Regions from separate parts of the Pseudomonas sp. FG29 genome, predicted to be linked through region 1. Evidence: predicted binding sites of a transcription regulator. Region 1 holds the regulator's gene; each other region holds the start of a gene.

The links. Region 1 encodes FliA, which starts transcription of late flagellar genes. Its sites were predicted from a motif close to CTAAAGTTTNNNNNNNNNNNGCCGNTAA; they were not measured.
Region 2: ACODS1_RS15675 (methyl-accepting chemotaxis protein) is a predicted target of FliA. The motif match lies at 2,799-2,826, and genes of this name have one in related genera.
Region 3: motA (flagellar motor stator protein MotA) is a predicted target of FliA. The motif match lies at 3,629-3,656, and genes of this name have one in related genera.

The regions. Positions count from the first base shown of each region.
Region 1 is NZ_JBMDJU010000015.1:85,017-92,374, forward strand. Features, by position in the region: gene flhA (flagellar biosynthesis protein FlhA) at 1-1,119, shown strand, start outside; gene flhF (flagellar biosynthesis GTPase FlhF) at 1,131-2,444, shown strand; gene fleN (flagellar synthesis regulator FleN) at 2,532-3,362, shown strand; gene fliA (RNA polymerase sigma factor FliA) at 3,359-4,105, shown strand; gene ACODS1_RS16135 (chemotaxis response regulator CheY) at 4,206-4,580, shown strand; gene ACODS1_RS16140 (protein phosphatase CheZ) at 4,600-5,388, shown strand; gene ACODS1_RS16145 (chemotaxis protein CheA) at 5,401-7,358, shown strand, end outside.
Region 2 is NZ_JBMDJU010000014.1:100,157-107,514, reverse strand. Features, by position in the region: gene acnA (aconitate hydratase AcnA) at 1-2,678, shown strand, start outside; gene ACODS1_RS15675 (methyl-accepting chemotaxis protein) at 2,857-4,422, shown strand; gene ACODS1_RS15670 (DUF4145 domain-containing protein) at 4,724-5,407, shown strand; gene ACODS1_RS15665 (VOC family protein) at 5,535-5,897, shown strand; gene ACODS1_RS15660 (DinB family protein) at 5,973-6,509, shown strand; gene ACODS1_RS15655 (N-acetylmuramoyl-L-alanine amidase) at 6,514-7,358, opposite strand, start outside.
Region 3 is NZ_JBMDJU010000004.1:171,262-178,619, forward strand. Features, by position in the region: gene ACODS1_RS07395 (molecular chaperone) at 1-128, opposite strand, end outside; gene asd (archaetidylserine decarboxylase) at 302-1,168, opposite strand; gene ACODS1_RS07405 (rhodanese-like domain-containing protein) at 1,186-2,001, opposite strand; gene ACODS1_RS07410 (HDOD domain-containing protein) at 2,067-3,590, opposite strand; gene motA (flagellar motor stator protein MotA) at 3,710-4,561, shown strand; gene motB (flagellar motor protein MotB) at 4,565-5,596, shown strand; gene rsgA (small ribosomal subunit biogenesis GTPase RsgA) at 5,590-6,621, opposite strand; gene ACODS1_RS07430 (class I SAM-dependent methyltransferase) at 6,710-7,358, shown strand, end outside.

The DNA.
Region 1 (7,358 bases):
GAAGAGGAAGTCAAGGAAGTGCAGCGCCAGCAGGAGCTGCTGCCGGCGCAGAAGGCCCAGGAGGTCAAGGAGCTGGGTTGGGACGATGTGACGCCAGTGGACATGGTGGGTCTGGAGGTGGGCTACCGCCTGATTCCGCTGGTCGACCGCAACCAGGGTGGTCAACTGCTGGCGCGGATCAAGGGTGTTCGCAAGAAGCTGTCGCAGGAGATGGGCTTTCTCATGCCGTCGGTGCATATCCGCGACAACCTCGACCTGGCACCCAATGCCTACCGTTTGACGCTCATGGGTGTCAGCGTGGCCGAGGCTGAGGTCTACCCGGATCGCGAGCTGGCGATCAACCCCGGTCAGGTGTTCGGCCCGCTCAATGGCATTGCCGCCAAGGATCCGGCGTTCGGCCTGGAGGCGGTATGGATCGATCCCAGTCAGCGTGACCAGGCGCAATCGCTCGGTTACACCGTGGTCGATGCCAGCACCGTGGTCGCCACCCACCTGAATCAGATCCTGCACAAGCACGCTCATGAGCTGCTCGGGCACGAGGAAGTACAGCAGCTCATGCAACTGCTGGCCAAGAGTTCGCCGAAGCTGGCCGAAGAGCTGGTGCCTGGGCTGGTGTCGCTGTCGACGCTGCTCAAGGTATTGCAGGCGCTGCTGCAGGAACAGGTGCCGGTGCGCGACATCCGCACCATCGCCGAGGCCATCGCCAACGTCGCGCCAAAGAGTCAAGATCCCGCCGCCATGGTCGCAGCCGTTCGCGTGTCGCTGGCTCGCGCCATCGTGCAAAGCATCGTGGGACTAGAGCCGGAGCTGCCTGTGATCACCCTTGAACCAAGGTTGGAACAGATATTGCTGAACAGTCTGCAGAAGGCCGGTCAGGGTAGCGAGGATGGCATCCTCCTCGAACCAGGTATGGCCGAGAAGCTGCAGCGTTCCCTGGTGGAAGCGGCGCAGCGCCAGGAAATGCTCGGCAAACCGGTGATCCTGCTGGTGGCCGGTCCGATCCGGGCGATGTTGTCGCGCTTCGCGCGGCTGGCGGTACCCAGCATGTACGTGCTGGCCTACCAGGAAATTCCGGACAACAAGCAGGTCACCATAGTCGCCACTGTGGGCCAGAACTGAGGTAAAGGGTCATGCAGGTCAAACGTTTCTTCGCTGCTGATATGCGGACCGCCATGAAACTGGTGCGTGACGAACTGGGCGCTGACGCGGCCATCATCGGCAACCGCCGCGTGGCCGGTGGTGTCGAGCTGACCGCCGCGCTCGACTATCAGGTGGCGCCAGCGCCGGTTCGACCGAATCCGGCTCTGGAGGCCGAGCTGCGCAAGACTCAGGCGCGCATCGCCAATGCCCAGGCGGAGCTGGCGACCCGTGCCGAACAGGACTCGTCGAAAGACCGTCAACTTTTCGCCAATGACTCGCTGGTGGCGCCGGAATTGCCGGCGACCCCGGTCAAGCCGCAGCGCCCCGTCGAGAAGCCGGTGGCTGCCGCGCCCAGTGTCGATCCGCGTGCGCTCGATGCCATGCGCTTCGAGCTGCATGGCCTGCGTGAACTGATCGAAGTACAGCTGGGCTCCATCGCCTGGGGGCAAATGCAGAGCCGTCGCCCGCAGCAGGCCAACCTGTGGCGCCGCTTGCAGCGTATGGGCCTGTCGGCCGAGCTGTCGCAGGCGTTGCTCGACCGCGTGGCGGGCGTCGCCGAGCCTCGTCAGGCCTGGCGCATGCTCCTGGCGCACCTGGCCCATGCGATCAAGACGCCCAAGGTCGAGCCGTTGGAAGAGGGCGGGGTGATTGCCCTGGTCGGCCCTGCCGGCATGGGCAAGACCACCACGCTGGCCAAGCTGGCCGCGCGTTACGTGCTTAAGTACGGTGCTCAGCAGGTCGCTCTGGTGAGTATGGACAGCTTCCGTATCGGCGCCCAGGAACAGCTCAAGACCCTGGGGCGCATCCTCGGCGTCTCGGTGACTCAGATCGATCCGGGGCAGTCGCTGCTGCAAGCCCTGGCGCCCCTGGCCAAGAAACGTGTCGTACTGATCGATACGGCGGGGTTGCCCGCCAACGATCCGGCCCTGCGTCTGCAGCTCGAGAGCCTGTCTGCGCGCGGCCTGAAAGCCAAGAATTATCTGGTGCTGGCCGCTACCAGTCAGAGCCAGGTGCTCAAGGCGGCCTACCATAGTTACAAGCGTTGCGGCCTTTCCGGCTGCATACTGACGAAGCTGGACGAGGCCGTGAGTCTGGGTGAGGTTTTGGGTCTGGCTATAGGCCAGCATCTGCCGGTAGCCTATGTCACGGACGGGCCGCGGATTCCGGATGATCTGCACGTTCCGCGTAGCCACCAGCTGGTCAGCCGCGCGGTGGGATTGCAGGCGCCGGAAGAGCCTAGCGAGGACGCCATGGCGCAATTGTTCGCCGGTCTCTATCAAGGAACCGCGCGGCGCGTCGGCTGAAGCGCTAAAGTGTTGCAAACCCTGCGTTTTTTGCAGGGGCGAACGGCCGGTTGGCCAAGTCGAAGTTAGACAAGGTATTGAGAGAACATGGGTATGCATCCCGTACAGGTGATCGCGGTAACCGGCGGCAAGGGCGGTGTCGGTAAGACCAACGTGTCGGTGAATCTGTCCATGGCCCTCGCCGATCTGGGGCGCCGGGTGATGTTGATGGACGCCGACCTTGGGCTCGCCAACGTCGATGTGCTGCTGGGGCTGAGCCCCAAGCGCACCCTGGCCGACGTGATCGCTGGTGAGTGTGACCTGCGTGACGTCCTGCTGCAGGGGCCGGGCGGTATCCGCATCGTGCCGGCCGCATCGGGCACGCAGAGCATGGTCAACCTATCGCCCATGCAGCATGCCGGCCTGATCCAGGCATTCAGCGATATCAGCGAAAACCTCGACGTGTTGGTGATCGACACTGCAGCCGGCATCGGCGATGCGGTCGTCAGCTTCGTGCGGGCGGCGCAGGAGATTCTCGTCGTGGTCTGCGACGAGCCGACCTCGATCACCGACGCCTACGCGCTGATCAAGCTGCTCAACCGCGACCATGGCATCAGCCGCTTCCGCGTGCTGGCCAACATGGCGCACAGCCCGCAGGAAGGTCGCAATCTCTTTGCTAAGCTGACCAAGGTGACGGATCGTTTTCTCGATGTCGCCCTGCAGTACGTCGGCGCGGTGCCCTACGACGAATGCGTACGCAAGGCGGTGCAGAAGCAGCGCGCCGTCTATGAAGCCTTCCCGCGCTCCAAATGCGCACTGGCGTTCAAGGCAATCGCTCAGAAGGTCGATACCTGGCCGCTGCCGGCCAACCCGCGCGGCCATCTGGAGTTCTTCGTCGAGCGCCTGGTGAAGCAACCGACAGCAGACTCGGCCGTATGACAGCAGCCTCTGGACTTCGTATGTACAACAAGGCTCGTGCGCAGGACTCCCAGCACCAGTTGATCGAGCGCTATGCGCCGCTGGTCAAGCGCATTGCCTATCACTTGCTGGCGCGTCTGCCAGCCAGCGTGCAGGTGGACGATCTGATTCAGGCCGGGATGATCGGCCTGCTCGAAGCCTCGCGCAAATACGACTCCAGCAAGGGTGCAAGCTTCGAAACATTCGCCGGTATTCGCATCCGCGGTGCCATGCTCGACGAGGTGCGCAAAGGCGATTGGGCACCGCGTTCGGTGCACCGCAACAGCCGGATGGTCAGCGATGCGATACGTACCGTTGAAGCGAGAACGGGGCGTGACGCTAAAGATCACGAGGTTGCTGCCGAACTCCAATTGAGTCTGGAAGATTACTACGGCATTCTTGGCGACACTTTGGGTAGCCGCCTGTTCAGTTTCGACGACCTATTGCAGGACGGTGAACATGGCGGACTGCACGAAGACGCCGGGCACACCCACCTCGAACCTTCGCGGGATCTCGAAGATGAACGCTTTCAAGCGGCATTGGCCGAGGCCATTGCCGGCCTGCCGGAGCGCGAGCGTCTGGTGCTGGCGCTGTATTACGATGAAGAACTGAACCTGAAGGAAATCGGTGAAGTACTGGGGGTCAGCGAATCGCGCGTCAGTCAGTTGCACAGTCAGTGCGCGGCGCGTCTGCGTTCGCGGCTGAGTGAATGGCGCGCTGGCTGAGTCGCAGCGTACTCGCAGGCAGAAACGGTTTCACGATTAAAGGACGTAGTTGCAAACGCAATACGTTTGGGACTGTACGGAGGTCGACTTGGACAAGAACATGAAAATCCTCATCGTTGACGATTTTTCGACGATGCGACGGATCATCAAGAACCTCTTGCGAGACTTGGGTTTCACCAATACCGCCGAGGCCGATGACGGCACTTCAGCGTTGCCGATGCTGCAGAGCGGCAGCTTCGACTTTCTGGTCACCGACTGGAACATGCCCGGTATGACCGGCATCGACCTGCTGCGTGCGGTACGTGCGGATGAGCGCCTCAAGCACCTGCCGGTGCTGATGGTCACCGCCGAAGCCAAGCGTGACCAGATCATCGAAGCGGCTCAGGCCGGCGTGAATGGCTATGTGGTCAAGCCCTTCACTGCGCAGGTGCTGAAGGAAAAGATCGAGAAGATCTTCGAGCGGGTCAACGGCTGATGTCGGCCGCGAGGGTGCTATGGAACACGATGATTCCACATTGGGCGATCTTGAAACGTCCCTGAAAACCAATGCCCGCGAACTGGTCGATAGCCTCGAAAAAGGTAACTTCGGCAACGCGGTGCAACTGATCAATGAGCTCAACAAGGTTCGTGATCGTGGTTTGTATCACGAGGTCGGCAAGCTGACCCGTGAGCTGCACAACGCTATTGTCAATTTTCAGCTCGACCCGCGCATGCCTCATGCCAAGGAGCTGTCGCAGATATCCGACGCCACCGAGCGTCTGAACTACGTCGTCACCCAGACCGAGAAAGCGGCCAACCGCACCATGGATCTGGTGGAGCAGAGTGCGCCACTGGTCAATGACCTGGCCGATGAGGCGCAGAGCCTCAGCGCCGAGTGGGGTCGTTTCATGCGCCGGGAAATCGGCGCAGAGGGTTTTCGTGAGCTGGCCAAGCGCATCGAGTTGTTCCTTGCGCGTAGCGAGCGTGACAGCAGCAAGCTGTCCAACCACCTCAACGACATTCTGTTGGCGCAGGATTACCAGGATCTGACCGGTCAGGTGATCAAGCGGGTGACGCAGTTGGTCACCGAGGTGGAAAGCAACCTGCTTAAATTAGTCCTAATGGCCAGTTCGGTAGACCGCTTCGCGGGTATCGAACATGACCACGATGCATTGCGTGCCGAACAACAGCAGCAAAAATCGCCGTCGACGGGTGAAGGTCCGCAGATTCATGCCGATAAGCGTGATGACGTCGCCTCCAATCAGGACGATGTCGACGACCTGCTATCCAGTCTTGGATTCTAAGGAGCACCCCACATGAGCTTCGGCGCCGATGAAGAGATCCTCCAGGATTTCCTGGTAGAGGCCGGCGAGATTCTCGAACAGTTGTCCGAGCAGTTGGTCGAGCTGGAAAGCCGACCGGACGACATGAACCTGCTGAACGCCATCTTTCGCGGTTTCCACACCGTCAAGGGCGGAGCAGGCTTCCTTCAGCTCAACGAGCTGGTGGAGTGCTGTCATATTGCCGAGAACGTGTTCGACATCCTTCGCAAGGGCGAGCGTCGCGTTGACGCTGAACTGATGGACGTTGTGCTCGAGGCGCTGGATGCGGTCAACAGCATGTTTGGCCAGGTTCGGGAACGCTCCGAGCCTACGCCGGCATCGCCCGAGCTGCTGGCAGCCCTGGCACGCCTGGCCGAGCCAGCAGGTGCGCAACCCGAGCCGGTTGCCGAGCCTGTAGCGGTGCAGGCCGCGCCGGAGCCTGAACCCGAACCGGTTGCCACGCCTGCTGCAAGTGCTGCGTCCTCCGACATCACCGATAGCGAGTTCGAGCAACTGCTCGATGCGCTGGGCGATACGCCGCCGGCTGCTGCCGAAGCCAGCGCCGGCAGTGACGATATCACCGACGATGAATTCGAAGCGCTGCTCGATCAACTGCATGGCAAAGGTCAGTTCGCCGCGCCAGCCGCATCGGCACCGGCCCCTGCAGCTCCTGCTGCTGCCGCGCCCGCCGCACCTGCCGGTGACGATATCACCGACGACGAATTCGAAGCTTTGCTCGATCAGTTGCACGGCAAGGGCCAGTTCGCCGCGCCGGCTTCGCCTGCCGCGCCTGTAGCGGCCGCGCCAGCCGCCGCCCCGAGTGCCCCGGCCGGTGACGACATCACGGATGACGAGTTCGAATCGCTACTCGATGAGTTGCACGGCAAGGGCAAATTCGTAGCGCCGGCTCCAACTGCCGCTCCGGCCGCAGCGGCAGCACCGGCTCCTGCGGCGGCCAAGCCTACGCCTCAGCCAGCTGCTGTGCCGGCGGCCAAGCCCGAACCCGCTGCGCCGCGTGCTGCTGCGCCAGCTCCTGCTGCGGCGGAGAAGGCGCCTGCCAGCGAAGCCGAAACCACCGTACGGGTCGATACCGCACGCCTCGACGAGATCATGAACATGGTCGGCGAGCTGGTACTGGTGCGTAACCGCCTGGTGCGCCTGGGCCTCAATAGCGGCGACGAGGCCATGTCCAAGGCGGTGTCGAACCTCGACGTGGTCACGGCGGATCTGCAGACTTCGGTGATGAAGACCCGCATGCAGCCGATCAAGAAGGTCTTCGGCCGCTTCCCGCGCCTGGTTCGCGACCTGGCGCGCAATCTGAAGAAAGAGATCAACCTCGAGCTGGTGGGCGAAGAAACCGACCTCGACAAGAACCTGGTCGAGGCGCTGGCCGACCCGCTGGTGCACTTGGTGCGCAACGCGGTCGACCACGGCGTGGAGACCCCGGAAGAACGCGAGAAGGCCGGTAAGGCTCGCGCAGGTAGGGTGGTGCTGTCTGCCGAGCAGGAAGGTGACCACATCCTCTTGTCCATCACCGATGACGGCAAGGGCATGGATGCCGACATCCTGCGCGCCAAGGCGGTGGAGAAGGGCTTGCTGGACAAGGATGCAGCCGAACGTCTGAATGAGTTCGAATGCTACAACCTGATCTTCGCCCCGGGCTTTTCGACCAAGACCGAAATTTCCGACGTGTCCGGTCGCGGTGTCGGCATGGACGTGGTCAAGACCAAGATTTCCCAGCTCAACGGCACGGTCAACGTGTTCTCGCAGAAGGGCCAGGGCTCGAAGATCGTCATCAAGGTCCCGCTGACCTTGGCGATCATGCCGACGCTGATGGTTATGCTGGAGAATCAGGCCTTCGCGTTCCCGCTGGTCAACGTCAACGAGATCTTCCACCTCGATCTGTCGCGCACCAACGTGGTCGATGGCCAGGAAGTGGTGATCGTGCGCGA
Region 2 (7,358 bases), on a different contig from region 1:
ATTTCAGCCTGCCGGAAGCCGCGCAGCGCCTCGGCAACATCGACCGCCTGCCCAAATCGCTCAAGGTGCTGCTGGAAAACCTGCTGCGCAACGAAGACGGCCAGACCGTAATGCCGCAAGACCTGCAGGCCATGGTCGACTGGCTGGACAAGCGCGCCTCCGACCGCGAGATCCAGTACCGCCCGGCGCGCGTACTGATGCAGGACTTCACCGGCGTGCCGGCGGTGGTCGACCTGGCCGCCATGCGCGACGCCATGGCCAAGGCCGGTGGTGACCCACAACGCATCAACCCACTGTCGCCGGTGGACCTGGTCATCGACCACTCGGTGATGGTCGACCGCTACGCCTCCTCCAGCGCCTTTGCCGACAACGTCGAGCTGGAAATGCAGCGCAACGGCGAGCGCTACGCCTTCCTCCGTTGGGGCCAACATGCCTTCGACAACTTCAGCGTGGTGCCTCCGGGCACCGGCATCTGCCACCAGGTCAACCTGGAATACCTGGCCCGCACCGTATGGACGAAGGAAGAGGACGGTATCACCCTCGCCTATCCGGACACATTGGTCGGCACCGACTCGCACACCACCATGATCAACGGCCTCGGCGTACTCGGCTGGGGCGTCGGCGGCATCGAGGCGGAAGCGGCGATGCTCGGCCAGCCAGTGTCGATGCTGATTCCCGAGGTGATCGGCTTCAAGCTCAGCGGCAAGCTGAAAGAAGGCATCACCGCCACCGACCTGGTGCTCACCGTCACCCAGATGCTGCGCAAGAAGGGCGTGGTGGGCAAATTCGTCGAATTCTACGGCGACGGTCTCGCCGACCTGCCGCTGGCCGACCGCGCCACCATCGCCAACATGGCCCCGGAATACGGCGCCACCTGCGGCTTCTTCCCGGTCGACGACATCACCCTCGGTTACCTGCGCCTGTCCGGCCGCCCGGACGCCACCGTGCAACTGGTCGAGGCCTACAGCAAGGCCCAGGGCCTGTGGCGCGAACCCGGCGACGAGCCATTGTTCACCGATAGCCTGAGCCTGGACATGGGCAGCGTCGAAGCCAGCCTGGCCGGGCCCAAGCGCCCGCAAGATCGCGTCGCCCTCGGCCAGGTTCATCAGGCCTTCGACGACTTCGTCGGCCTGCAACTCAAGCCTGCGGCCAAGGAAGAAGGCCGCATGCTCAGCGAGGGCGGCGGCGGTACTGCCGTCGGTGGCGACCAGCAGAGCGGCGGTATCGACTACGAAGACGACGGCCACACTCATCGTCTGCAGGACGGCGCCGTGGTAATCGCCGCCATCACTTCCTGCACCAACACCTCCAACCCCAGCGTGATGATGGCTGCCGGCCTGCTGGCCAAGAAGGCGGTGGAAAAAGGCTTGCAACGCCAGCCCTGGGTGAAAAGTTCGCTGGCGCCCGGCTCCAAGGTGGTCACCGAATACTTCGACGCAGCTGGCCTGACGCCCTATCTGGAGAAACTCGGTTTCGACCTGGTGGGCTACGGCTGCACCACCTGCATCGGCAATTCCGGGCCGCTGCGCGCCCCCATCGAAAAGGCCATCGCCAAGGCCGACCTCACCGTCGCCTCGGTGCTCTCCGGCAACCGCAACTTCGAGGGGCGCGTGCATCCGCTGGTGAAAACCAACTGGCTGGCCTCGCCGCCCCTGGTGGTGGCCTATGCCCTGGCCGGCAGCGTGCGTATCGACCTTACCCGCGATGCCCTCGGCACCGGCAAGGACGACCAGCCGGTGTATCTCAAGGACATCTGGCCGACTCAGGCCGAGATCGCCGACGCCATCGCCAAAGTCGACACCGCCATGTTCCGCAAGGAATACGCCGAAGTCTTCGCTGGCGACGAGAAATGGCAGGCCATCGCCGTGCCCAAGGCCGATACCTATGCCTGGCAAGGCGATTCCACCTACATCCAGCATCCGCCGTTCTTCGAGAACATCGCCGGCGATCCGCCGCGCATCACCGATATCCGCGATGCGCGCATCCTCGCCCTGCTCGGCGACTCGGTGACCACCGACCACATCTCGCCAGCCGGCAACATCAAGGCCGACAGCCCCGCCGGGCGTTACCTGAGCGAACACGGCGTGGACAAGGCCGACTTCAACTCCTACGGCTCGCGCCGCGGTAACCATGAAGTGATGATGCGCGGCACCTTCGCCAACATCCGCATCCGCAACGAGATGCTCGGCGGCGAGGAAGGCGGCAACACCCTGCACGTACCCAGCGGCGAGAAGCTGGCGATCTACGACGCAGCCATGCGCTACCAGGCCGAAGGCACGCCGCTGCTGATCATTGCCGGCAAGGAATACGGCACAGGCTCCAGCCGCGACTGGGCGGCCAAGGGCACCAACCTGCTGGGGGTCAAGGCGGTGATCGCCGAGAGCTTCGAGCGCATCCACCGCTCCAACCTGGTGGGCATGGGCGTGCTGCCGCTGCAGTTCAAGCCGGGCACCGACCGCAACAGCCTGAAACTCACCGGCCAGGAAGTGCTGGCCATCGAGGGTTTGGAAGGCGTGGAACTGCGCCCGCATATGCCGCTGACGCTGATCATCACCCGCGAAGACGGCCAGCATGAGGAAGTCGAAGTGCTGTGCCGCATCGACACCCTGAACGAGGTCGAGTACTTCAAGGCCGGCGGCATCCTGCACTACGTGCTACGCCAGATGATCGCCAGTTGATGCTCTACCCTGCCGCCACGCGGCAGGGTCACGCACCGTCGGGCCAGGGAAGGCCGATGTCGTGACAAAAATGTGACGTCATTCAAAAAGCGATTACACTCGCGAAAACGGACTCTGCCCCTCAACTTTACCGTCAGACGGTCGATTTAAAGGGGCATAACAACGACGGACACTTGCCATGCGTAACAACCAACCGGTCACCCAGCGCGAGAAGGCCTTTCCATCGCAACAGCGGCTGATCTCCACCACCGACCTCAAAGGGCAGATCACCTACTGCAACGAGGCCTTCGTCGAGATCAGCGGCTTCTCTCGTGAGGAACTGATTCGCGCGCCACACAATCTGGTTCGTCACCCCGACGTACCGCCGGCCGTGTTCGACCATATGTGGACGACCCTGAAGAAGGGCCGGCCGTGGATGGGCATCGTCAAGAACCGTTGCAAGAACGGTGATCACTACTGGGTCAACGCCTACGTCACGCCCATCACCGAAGGCGACAAGGTGGTCGGCTACGAGTCCGTGCGGGTCAAACCGACCGCCGAGCAAGTGCGCCGCGCCGAAACGCTGTACGCCCGCATCAATGCCGGCAAGTCCGCCATTCCGGCCAGCAACCAGTGGTTGCCCATCGTCCAGGCCTGGATGCCCTTCATCCTAGTCAGCCAGATCGGCTTTCTCATCGGCCACTGGATGGGCAGCAACTGGGGCTTCATCCTCGCCGCCTGCCTCTCCGTGCCGCTCGGCCTGGCCGGCATCGCCTGGCAGACCCGAGGCATCAAACGCCTGTTGCGCATCGCCGAACAGACCACCTCCGACCCGCTGATCGCACAGATGTACACCGACAGCCGCGGCGCCGAAGCGCGCCTGGAAATGGCCATGCTCAGCCAGGATGCGCGGCTGAAAACCTGCCTGACCCGCCTGCAGGACACCGCCGAGCAACTGACCCAGCAAGCCCGCGAAGCCGACAAGCTGGCGCACAACAGCTCCGCCGGCCTCGAACGCCAGCGTAGTGAGACCGAACAGGTCGCCACCGCCGTCAATGAAATGGCCGCCACCACCCTGGAAGTGGCCAGCAACGTCGCCCGTACCGCCATCGCCACCCAGGAGGCCAACCGCCTGACCGGCGAAGGCCGCTCCATTGCCGCCGAGACCCGCGAAGCCATCCAGCGCCTGTCGCAGTCGGTGGGTGACACTGGCGAAACCGTGACCCGCCTGGCCCAGGACAGCAACGAAATCGGCGGCGTGGTCGACGTGATCAAGGGCATCGCCGACCAGACCAACCTGCTCGCCCTCAACGCCGCCATCGAAGCCGCGCGCGCTGGCGAGATGGGCCGCGGCTTCGCCGTGGTGGCCGACGAGGTTCGCTCGCTGGCCCAGCGCACCGCCGAGTCCACCGAACAGATCCACGGCCTGATCGCCAAACTGCAACGCACCGCCGAAGAAGCGGTGATGACCATGGAAATCGGCCGCAAGCAGGCCGACGAAGGCGTCGAACGGGTGCTGCAAGCCGACCAGGCCCTGGCCGGCATCAGCGACGCCGTGGCCAATATCACCGACATGGCCAACCAGATCGCCGCCGCCGCCGAGGAACAGAGCGCCGTGGCCGACGAGATCAACCAGAACATCACCACCATCGCCCAACTGGCCGACCAGACGGCAGGCGAAGCGCAGAACACCGCCAAACTCAGCCAGGCCCTGACCGGCACGGCGCAAGGGCAGTATGCGTTGGTGGAGCGGTTCAACCGCTGAAACGAAAGGCGCAGCGGTTTAACCGATGCGCCTTCCTCTCCCCGCCCTGCTTTTGGAGAAGCGAGCTTGCTCGCGATCTTCTCTACACCCCTTCGAGCCATAACAGTCTACGCGTAATTGCCACTTACCAGCACTTGTCCGAGATGGTGTATAACCTTCCAAACACCTGAGCGCCTCGCTAATTCCCGCGAGCTAGAGAAGTATCTTGAAAAAGGCTAGGAAGGTTATCCATCAAAGCCACACGCAGGGCATGCATCATTTGGTGTCTATTTATAGTTAGGCATTACTGCTAGGACTCCCCATGGGAAACATAGAAAGAACATTCCTACTAGAAAACAACGTTCCTGGAAAATACAAATTTGTCTGCCGAGAATGCAGCAGAGAAACAACGCACATTATCGTTGCCGCTTACAATGAAAGCGGCAGTCAAGACTGTGGCCACGGAAATAGCTACGACTGGAACAAGGCCAACCAAATTATTCAATGCCAAGGTTGCGAGGCAGTATCTTTCAGGGTCGAATCAACAAACTCTGAAGACTATGATTATGACTGCGAAAGCAACACCAAATATGACATTGAGACAATAAAATTCTATCCAGGCCGGTCAGCAGGATTAAAAGCCATTGACAGCTACCTGTTACCACTGAACGTTCAAGACATCTATAAAGAAACAATTCTTGCAATTGAGAATGAACAGAACATCCTTGCCGGCATAGGGATTAGAGCTCTAATTGAAACAATATGTAAAGACCTTGAGGCCACAGGAAAAGATCTTTACAACAAAATAAATTCCCTACAAGAACAAGGCATCGTCACTAAAGAGGGAGTTGAAACACTGCATAAACTTAGAGTACTCGGCAACGACGCAGCTCACGAAGTAAAAAAACACAATCAACAACAATTATCGCTAGCCATCCAAATAATCGAGCACATGCTAGACGGCACATACATAATCCCTCACAAGGTTGCGCACGTTCTCAAATAACGGCTAACAAATGTAGAAAAATGGGGAAGGTGCAGATTTATTTACAGCACAGCGCCACTAGCGAGTAGCCTGGGTAGAACACCACGAACCCCAGGAGTAACTTTCTTTCACTGCCAAGGAACCCGGCATGCCCGCTCACGAAAAGATCAACTACGTCGAATACCCCACCCGCGACCTGCCCGCCACCAAGGCCTTCTTCCAGGCTGTTTTCGGTTGGCGCTTCACGGACTACGGCCCCGATTATGCGGCCTTTGCCGACGAGGGCCTGGATGGTGGGTTCTTCAGTGCCGAGATGTCCGCGCGCAGCGACAACGGCAGCGCGCTGATCGTGTTCTACAGCGCGCAGTTGGAAGACACCCTGGCCAAGGTCGAGGCTGCGGGTGGGGCGATCATCAAACCGATCTTCGCCTTCCCCGGCGGTCGGCGCTTTCACTTCGTCGAGCCGGGCGGCAATGAGTTTGCCGTGTGGTCGGAGCCAGCCGCGAATTAAGCGCGCAGCTGTATCTGTCGATGCATCCGCCGCCGATGCATGCTGTTGCCTTTCATGGCTGAAAAGGAGCAGATCATGCAGCGCAGCGAACATGTGCAGCAGATGGCGGCTTATAACACTTGGATGAACGAGCGGCTGTACGAAGCTGCGCGCAGTCTTCCCGACGCGGAGCTGGCGGCTCAGCGCGGCGCCTTCTTTGGTTCGATCTTGGGTACGCTCAACCATCTGGTCGTCGCCGACCGTATCTGGCTCGGGCGTTATGCCCGGCATCCCGCCTGCACAGAGGTGCTGGCGCCAATCGAACGGATCACGCCCGCTGCGCGTCTGGATCAGCCCATGGCCGACGACATTCGCGCGCTGGGCACGTTGCGCGCGGAGCTGGACGAACTGATCACATGGCTGGCGCAACACCTGACCGAGGCCGATCTGGACAGCACCCTCGCCTACCACAACACCAAGGGCATCGCCGCGCAGAAGAACTTCTTCGCCCTGCTGATGCACCTGTTCAACCACCAGACGCACCATCGCGGGCAAGCCACGACCCTGTTGCAACAGGCGGGTGTGGATGTAGGCGTGACCGATCTGCTGGCGCTGATAGCGGACGCGCCCTGAGTCTTCAGGCCTGCTGCTTGGCCGCCATTGTGGCGATCAGGCTGCCGGGTGGCGGGCGCTTGCGGAAGTAACCGTCTACCCCGGCGAAGATAGCGTCGGCCAGGTTGCGCTGGTGGCGGGCGTCATGCAGGCGCTGGCAGTCGCCGGTATTGGAGATGAAGCCGGTTTCCACCAGGATCGACGGCACCGCAGCGGACTTGAGCACGGCAAAGCCAGCCTGCTCGACCCGCGACTGGTGCACGCCCGCCACCGAGCCCAGCCGCTGCAACACCTGATGGCCCAGATCCAGGCTGGTGGAAATGGTGGCGGTCATGGACATGTCCAGCAGCACGCCGGCCAGCATCGGGTCGCTCTGTTGCATCGCCGCCGGCAAGCCACCGCCGATGAAATCGGCTTCGTTCTCGCGCTGGGCGATCCAGCGCGCCATCGACGAGGTCGCGCCGCGCTCGGACAGGGCGAACACCGAAGCACCGGAGGCGGTACGCCGTGGCGCGGCATCGGCGTGTACCGAGACGAACAAGTCGGCGTTGAGGCGCTGTGCCAGTTCGGCCCGCTTGCGCAGCGGGATGAATACGTCGCTGCTGCGCGTCAGGCGCGCCTTGTAGCCCTTCTGTGCGTTGATTTTCCGAGCCAGCAGGGTGGCGATCTGCAGGGCGACGATCTTCTCCTGCTCACCCTTGGCGCCGAGCGCTCCGGGGTCTTTGCCGCCATGGCCAGGGTCGATCACGATCAACAGGTCGCGATCAGTCGGCCGCCCCGCCGGCTGCGCCTGGCTGGCAACGGCCGGGCGCTGGCTCACCACTGGGGTCGAGGCAGGCAATTGCAGTTGCAGAGTCGAACCGAGATTCT
Region 3 (7,358 bases), on a different contig from region 1:
ATGTTGGCCTTGGGCAGGGCCGAGATCCAGCGCTTGAGGTCACGCGGCGTACCGTCGCAGAAGCTCAGGCTTTGCTTGTCTGGGGTGGGAACGCGTAACGAAAGCAAATTGGAACTCTGTCTATCCATCAAACTCGGAGGCTCCGGGCCACAATAAGGCGGGCGACTTCAGGGCTGGTGACCCACTGGTTCCCGAACTCTAGCAGCATCTGGCGCCTGTGGCAGCCCATCCTGGAGATGGGGTGCCGCGGCGAATGAGCGCTTTGCATCCCGGCGAGCCTCTCGCCGGGGTGCTCGTGGTGTCATGCGTCGTTGCTGGGCGCGCCCATGAATTGCCCCATGCGTACGGTGCTGCCCGCGGTCAGTTCGCGGGCCCACTCGACCTGCTGCGGGCCGAACAGAACGATGGCCGTCGAGCCCAGCTTGAAGCGACCCATTTCGGCGCCTTTATCCAGTTCGATCGGCGCGCGTGCGGCGGCGTCGTAGCCAGTGACCTTCAGCTCGCGCTTGGGCGGGGTGATCAGGCCGGCCCAGACGGTTTCGATGCTGGCGACGATCATGGCACCCACCAGCACCACGGCCATGGGACCACGCTCGGTGTCGAACAGGCACACCACGCGCTCGTTGCGGGCGAACAGCTCGGGCACGTTTTCCGCCGTGGTCTGGTTTACCGAGAACAGCCGACCCGGCACGTAGACCATCTCCCGCAGAGTGCCGGCCAGCGGCATGTGCACGCGGTGGTAGTCCTTGGGCGAGAGGTACACGGTGGCGAACTGACCACCCATGAAAGGCGCTGCCCGTTCGGTGTCGCCACCCAGCAGCTCGACGGCGCTGAAACTGTGTCCCTTGGCCTGGAAGATGCGGCCATGCTCGATAGCGCCGAGCTGGCTGATGGCGCCGTCGGCCGGGCAGAGGATCGCCCCCGGCGTTGGGTCCAGCGGGCGTGCGCCTTCTTTCAGGGCGCGGGTGAAGAACGCATTGAAATGCTCGAAGGCTTGCAGGTCTTCGATCTGGGCTTCGCTCATGTTCACCTGGTACTGCTTGGCGAACCATTTGATCAGAGGGTTCTTCAGCCAGCCGATGCGGCATTCGGCGACGCAGCCGATCAGGCGCGACAGCAGGTGATGCGGCAGCAGGTACTGGCTGAGAATGAAGAGACGTTGTTTCATCGTGTTTCCTTGAGGTTTCAGTGCTCGATCGGGGTGTCGGGCAGGTTGCCCCATTCCGACCAGGAGCCGGCGTAGGCCTTCACTCGGGGATAGCCGAGCGCCTTGGCGACGACGTAGGTAAAGCCCGAGCGGCGGTGGGTCTGGCAGTGGGTGATCACTTCCTTGTCCGGGGTGATGCCGAGATCACGTAGAACCTCGGCGATATCGGCGCGGATGCGCAGGTCGCGCGCGGCATCCATGCCGGCGGTCCACTCGAAGTTGATGGCGCCCGGGATGTGGCCGGCACGCGCGGCGCTGACCTTCTCGCCGCGGTATTCGTCCGCGCCACGCGCGTCCCATATGGCCAGGTCGGACGCGCCGAGGCGTGCTTGCAGGTAAGCCCGCGTGGCGGTGGGCGCTTCGCTGAGGGTCAGTTGCGCGGGGGTGTCGTGCACTGCCGGCACCTGCGTAGACAGGGGGCGGTTCTCGCCCATCCAGGCGCGCAGCCCGCCGTTGAGGAAGTGATGGCGGGGGTGGCCGATCACATCCAGCAGCCAGATGAAACGCCCGGCCCAGCCACCGCCTTCATCGTCATAGACCACGTAGGTGGCGTCAGGGCGATGCCCCAGCTCGCTGAACAGCGCTTGCAGCTGTTGCAGCTCCGGCACCAGGCCGGGAGCCGGTGGTTGGCCGAATTGGGTGCGCTTGCTGTCGACCCAGCGGGCGCCCGGAATATGCCCCTCGGCATAGCGCGCGGCGCTGCTCAGGTCGACCAGGATCAGTTCTGCTGCGTCCAAGCGGGCGGCAAGATCGGCTGGTTCGATGACCAGCGGCAGCGTGGCGAAGGCGGACATGGAGCCTCCTCGATTGGAAAGCTGGGGATTGTAGCGGAAAGCCCGGATGCAGGTGCTCTCTGCCGTCAGCGCGGGCGCTTGGCAAAATGGCTCAGCGCGCGCTCGATGCACTGCACCGTCTTGGTGAAGGCCTGCAGGCTGATGTCGTTGAACGCTCGTCCGCCCTGATCGGCGGCCACCAGCATGACCACGCGGCCGTTGCTGGCAATCGAGCGCAGCAGCAGATGTTCGCTGGGGAACAGGGCTTTTAGGCTACCCGGCAGCAGTGCCGAATACTGCGCCGCATTCTCCGGGCTCAGGCGCAGTTGCCCGGGTTGGGCAAGCAGGCGCCGGAGGATCTGGCTATTGCTCGGATCCAGGCTCAGAGCCAGGGCGGCTTTATCCAGGCCAGCTATCTGCTGAACCTGCAGGCGGCTGTGCTGGCGGTCGGCGAGGAGCAGGAGCACGCGTTGCATGCCGCAGTCCTGCAGCGCGTCGCGGGCGCAGGCGGTCAGTTGCAGCACGTTGGGGAAGTCGCTCGGCTCGGCGAGCAGGCGCTTGCAGTGCTGGCGCCAGGTCTCCAGCGCCGGTGGTGTTGAGGGGCGTTCTGCGGCTTTGCTGGGTCGCAGGCGGCGCGCCGACCAGGGCCAGAGTAGCGACTGCGCCGGATGCCAGAGGGCCGGGTCATGAAGCAGGCGGGCGCTGCTGACGGCGTGCTGGTGCACTTCCTGCTGCACCTCGCTCAGTGGTATCTGCAAATACAGGCCTACCAGACGCTGCCAGCGCAGGCTGTGGTCGGTGTTCCACGCCTGGTGCGCCGACACGGCCAGGCCATTGGCCAGCAGCACGCAGTTGCCGGGATGGGTGAGCCAGTGGCGCAAGGGGACGTTGGCGTCCAGCATCTGCTGTTGGTGCAGCGGGTGTTCGTTGTCGCGCGCGATGTGCAGCGCCTTGACCAGTTGCCGCCGGTCGCGCGCCAGCAACTGATAGCTGCGCACGATCCATTCCGGTAGGCGCCAGCGTTCGGCCAGCTTCAGGCACAGTTGAATCAGGGGCACGCCGAGAAGCTCGCGCTCGACCTTGGCCGGTGCTTCGCCCTTGACCAGTACGCGCTGTTCCCAGGTTTCGAATAGATGCGGGTATTTGCCGAGCAGTGGCCACAAGGGTGCAAGAAACAGCAGGCTGCAACCATGCAGTTCACTCCAGAGCCGCGCCAGGCGTGAGCCGAACAGGCCGCGTGCCTGCTGGCTGGCATGGCGGCTGATCAGCAGGATCTGCCGCAGCGCTAGGGGAATCTCTGCCTCGGGGAGCGCCGGTGTCTGCGCCAGCAGGGCTTCACAGCGTTTCAGGCCCAGGCGTGCCAGCGCGATCTCCAGGCTGTCCGCGGGTTCGCTCAGGCTGCTGGAGGACTGATTGGCCTCGCGCAGCACTTGCAGGGCGAAGGTGGGGCAGAGTTCGATCTGGTCGGCGATGTCGCGCCAGTTCTTGCGCCCGTCGCTGAGCGTACGACGCAGGCGAGTGTGCTGTTCCTGCTCGATTGGCAGGCACAGTTGGCCCAGCTGTTGCAACCAGGCATCGAGACTGCGTGGCATGGGCGTGGTGATCGGCATGGTGAAGTTGAGCCAAACTGGCTTTTGACCTTAACTGGCTATAGTCTGGCGTATAAGTTCCGATAATTAGAAGAGCTGTTTTTAATAACCCGTTTTCCTGGCTCTACAAGCGTTCCTTTATGGCAAAAATCATAGGCATCATCGTCGTTTTCGGCTGCGTATTCGGCGGGTTCATATTGTCTGGTGGTCAGTTGATGGCCCTGGTGCATCCCTTCGAGGTCATGATCATCGGCGGTGCGGCGTTGGGTGCGTTCCTGCAGTCCAACCCGGGCAGCATGTTCATGCTGGTGTTCAAGAAGTCGCTGAGCATGTTCGGCACGCGCTTCACCCACACCTACTACCTCGAGGTGCTCAAGCTGCTCTACGAGATCCTCAACAAGAGCCGGCGCGAAGGCATGATGGCCATCGAGGCCGACGTCGAGGATCCCAACGCCAGCCCGATCTTCAGCAAATACCCCGGTGTGCTCAAGGATGCGCGGATGACCGCGTTCATCTGCGACTACCTGCGCATCATGTCGTCCGGCAACATGGCGCCGCATGAGCTGGAGGGCCTGTTCGACATGGAGCTGGCCAGCCTCAAGGAAGAACTGGAGCACCCGGCTCATGCGGTGGCCAAGGTCGCTGACGGTATGCCGGCGATGGGGATCGTGGCAGCGGTACTGGGTATCGTGATCACCATGTCGATCCTGGCCGAGGCGGACAACGCGCAGATCGGTGAAAAGGTCGGTACCGCGCTGGTCGGTACCTTCCTCGGCATTCTCGCGTCCTACGGCTTCTTCGGCCCGCTGTCGGCGGCGCTGGAACATGACGCCAAGGAAGAGGTGAACCTCTACGAAGCGATCAAGGCCAGCCTGGTGGCTTCGGCGTCGGGCATGCCGCCGAGCCTGGCGGTGGAGTTCGGTCGCAAGGTGCTGTACCCGGCGCATCGTCCGAGCTTCAGCGAGCTCGAACAGGCCATGCGCGGCAGCTAAGCGATGGAAAACAACCAACCCATCATCGTCAAACGGGTCAAGAAGACCGCGGGCGGGCACCATGGCGGTGCCTGGAAGATCGCCTTCGCCGACTTCGCCACGGCCATGATGGCGTTCTTTCTGGTGATGTGGCTGATGTCTTCGGCCACGCCGGAGCAGAAGCGCGCGATCTCCGGCTACTTCCAGGATCCGATCGGCTTCACCGAAAGCGCCAGCCCCTACGCCATCGATCTGGGAGGCACGCCGACTCCAGCACCGGAGCGCACGCTCAACCCGGACATCTCCGAAACGCCGGAAAGTCAGCCGGACGAGACGGCAGTGAGTGCCGATCAGGTCGAGACCTTGGCTGACAAGATGGAGCGCGAGCGTCTGGAGCTTTTGCTGCAGGAACTGCAGAACAAGGTCGAGGAAAATCCGGAGCTGCAGCGCTTCAAGGATCAGATCCTGTTCGAGATCACCCAGGATGGCTTGCGCATTCAGATCATGGATGCGGCGAACCGGCCGATGTTCGCCCTCGGCAGTGCCGAGCTGCAGCCCTACTTCGAAGACATCCTGCTGGCCATGGCCGATACCATCAAGGCAGTGCCGAACAAGATCAGCGTCAGCGGCCATACCGACGCCAAGCCGTTTTCCGGGCGCGGAGATTTCGGCAACTGGGAGCTATCGGCCAACCGTGCCAATGCTGCGCGGCGTACGCTGGTCGCCGGTGGCTACCCGGACGAGCAGGTGGCGCGCGTGGTGGGTTATGCCTCGTCGGCGTTGTTCGACCGCGAAGATCCGCTCAATCCGGTCAACCGCCGTATCGATATCGTCGTGCTGACCAAGCGTGCCCAGCGCGACATCGAAGGTGAGCAGGGCGGTGACACACCGCCCGCCGAGGGTGGTGCGGCACCAGCTGCACCCGCTGGCGCGGACGGCGCCACGCCGGCCAGTGGCGCGCCGGATGCTGACGCCTTGCCGGCGGATCAGTTGCGCCAGCGGCTGAATATCTTCGAGAGCAGCAAGAGCCCGCTCGACCAGCTTAATCGTCAGTAATCGTCTTCGGGCAGGCTGGCGATGATGTGCCGGTAGCTGGCCATGCGCTGCGGCTGAACGCGGCCGTCCTCCAGTGCCTGCAACAGCGCACAGCCGGGTTCGCGGTCATGCTTGCAGTCGCGGAAGCGACAGCGGCCGAGCAGGTCGTGGAATTCGATGAAGCCGGCCTCCACGTCATCACGGCTGACATGGCCGAGGCCGAACTCGCGGATGCCGGGGGAGTCGATCAACTGACCGCCGCCGGGGAAGTGGAACAAACGGGCCGTTGTGGTGGTGTGAGTGCCCTTGCCGGTCAGTTCCGACAGTGCGCCGACGCGGGTGTCGACGCCTGGTAGCAGGCCGTTGACCAGCGACGACTTGCCCACGCCGGACTGGCCGACGAAGACGCTGACGTGGCCGTCCAGGCGTTTCTTCAGTTGCTCCATGCCGTCGCCCTGGTGGGCCGATACTTCCAGTAGCGTATAGCCGAGCTGGCGATAGACGCCGAGCAGGGCATTGAGCGCCTGGCTGTTGCCGGCATCGATCAGGTCGGCCTTGTTCAGCAGCAGCAGCGGTTCGATACCGGCGTGCTCGGCAGCGACCAGGTAGCGGTCGATCAGATTGGCGTGCGGCTCGGGCAGTGGCGCGAAGACGATGACGATCTGGTCGACGTTGGCGGCCACCGGTTTCAGTTGGCCGCGCATGTCCGGGCGGCACAGCTCGGTGTTGCGCGGCAGTTGCGCGACGATCACGCCATCGCCCTGATTGCCTGCGCGCCAGACCACCTGATCGCCGGTCACCAGTGCCGGCAGGTTGGCGCGCAGGTGGCAGCGAAACACCTGGCCGATGCTTTCGCCCTGCAGCGCCTCGACCTCCACCTGAACGCCAAAGTGAGCGATCACCAGGCCGGTTTGCTCCGGGCCCAGGTCGCCACCTTCCAGTGCCTCGACGGCCCGCGATTCGCGTTTGGCGGCGCGGGCAGCGCGCTCGCCCTGGATCTTTTCGATGCGCCAGCTCTGGCGGCGGTTGAGTTGGCGTTTGGCCATGGAGCATCCGGGTGGTGGAGTGTCTGTCGCGGCGAGTTTAGCATGGCGGCTCGCTGCCCATTCGCTCTCCTCCCGCCTGGACTGCACCATGCACAACGACGCACATTCAGCCTTCATTCGCTTACCGCTGTTGCGCGCGCTGCTGGCGCAGGGCATTGCGCTCGCGCTGGTGGTGGTGACGGTCTATCTGCTGGCGCTGCTGCCGTGGCGACTGTCGCTGTTCTCGGTGGCCTTGCTGCAGGGGGCGCTGGCAGCGCTGATCGGCTGGCGCCTGGGGCTGTCGCGCTGGTGGTCATGGATCAACTTCGCCTTCCTGCCGGCGCTGTTCGTGGCGCAGCAGGTCGGGTTGCCGGGCTGGGTCTACCTGCTGGGCTTCGTCGTGTTGCTGCTGGTCAACTGGAACAGCCTGCGCGAGCAGGTGCCGCTGTATCTGACGGGGCGTCGCGCGCAACAGCAACTGCAGTTGTTCTTGAGCGAATGCGAGCCGCCGCTGCGTTTCGTCGACCTGGGGTGTGGCACCGCCGGCACCTTGCTGGCGCTGGCGCGACGCTTTCCGCGCGGGCAGTTCGTCGGGGTGGAGACCGCGCCGCTGGTATTTCTCTGCGCATGGCTGCGTTGTCTGCTGCAGGACAACTGCCAGATTCGCTACGTCAGCCTTTGGCAGGTGGATCTGGCGGCATTCGATGTCGTTTATTGCTTTCTCTCGCCGGTGCCCATGCCGCGCCTGTGGGCCAAGG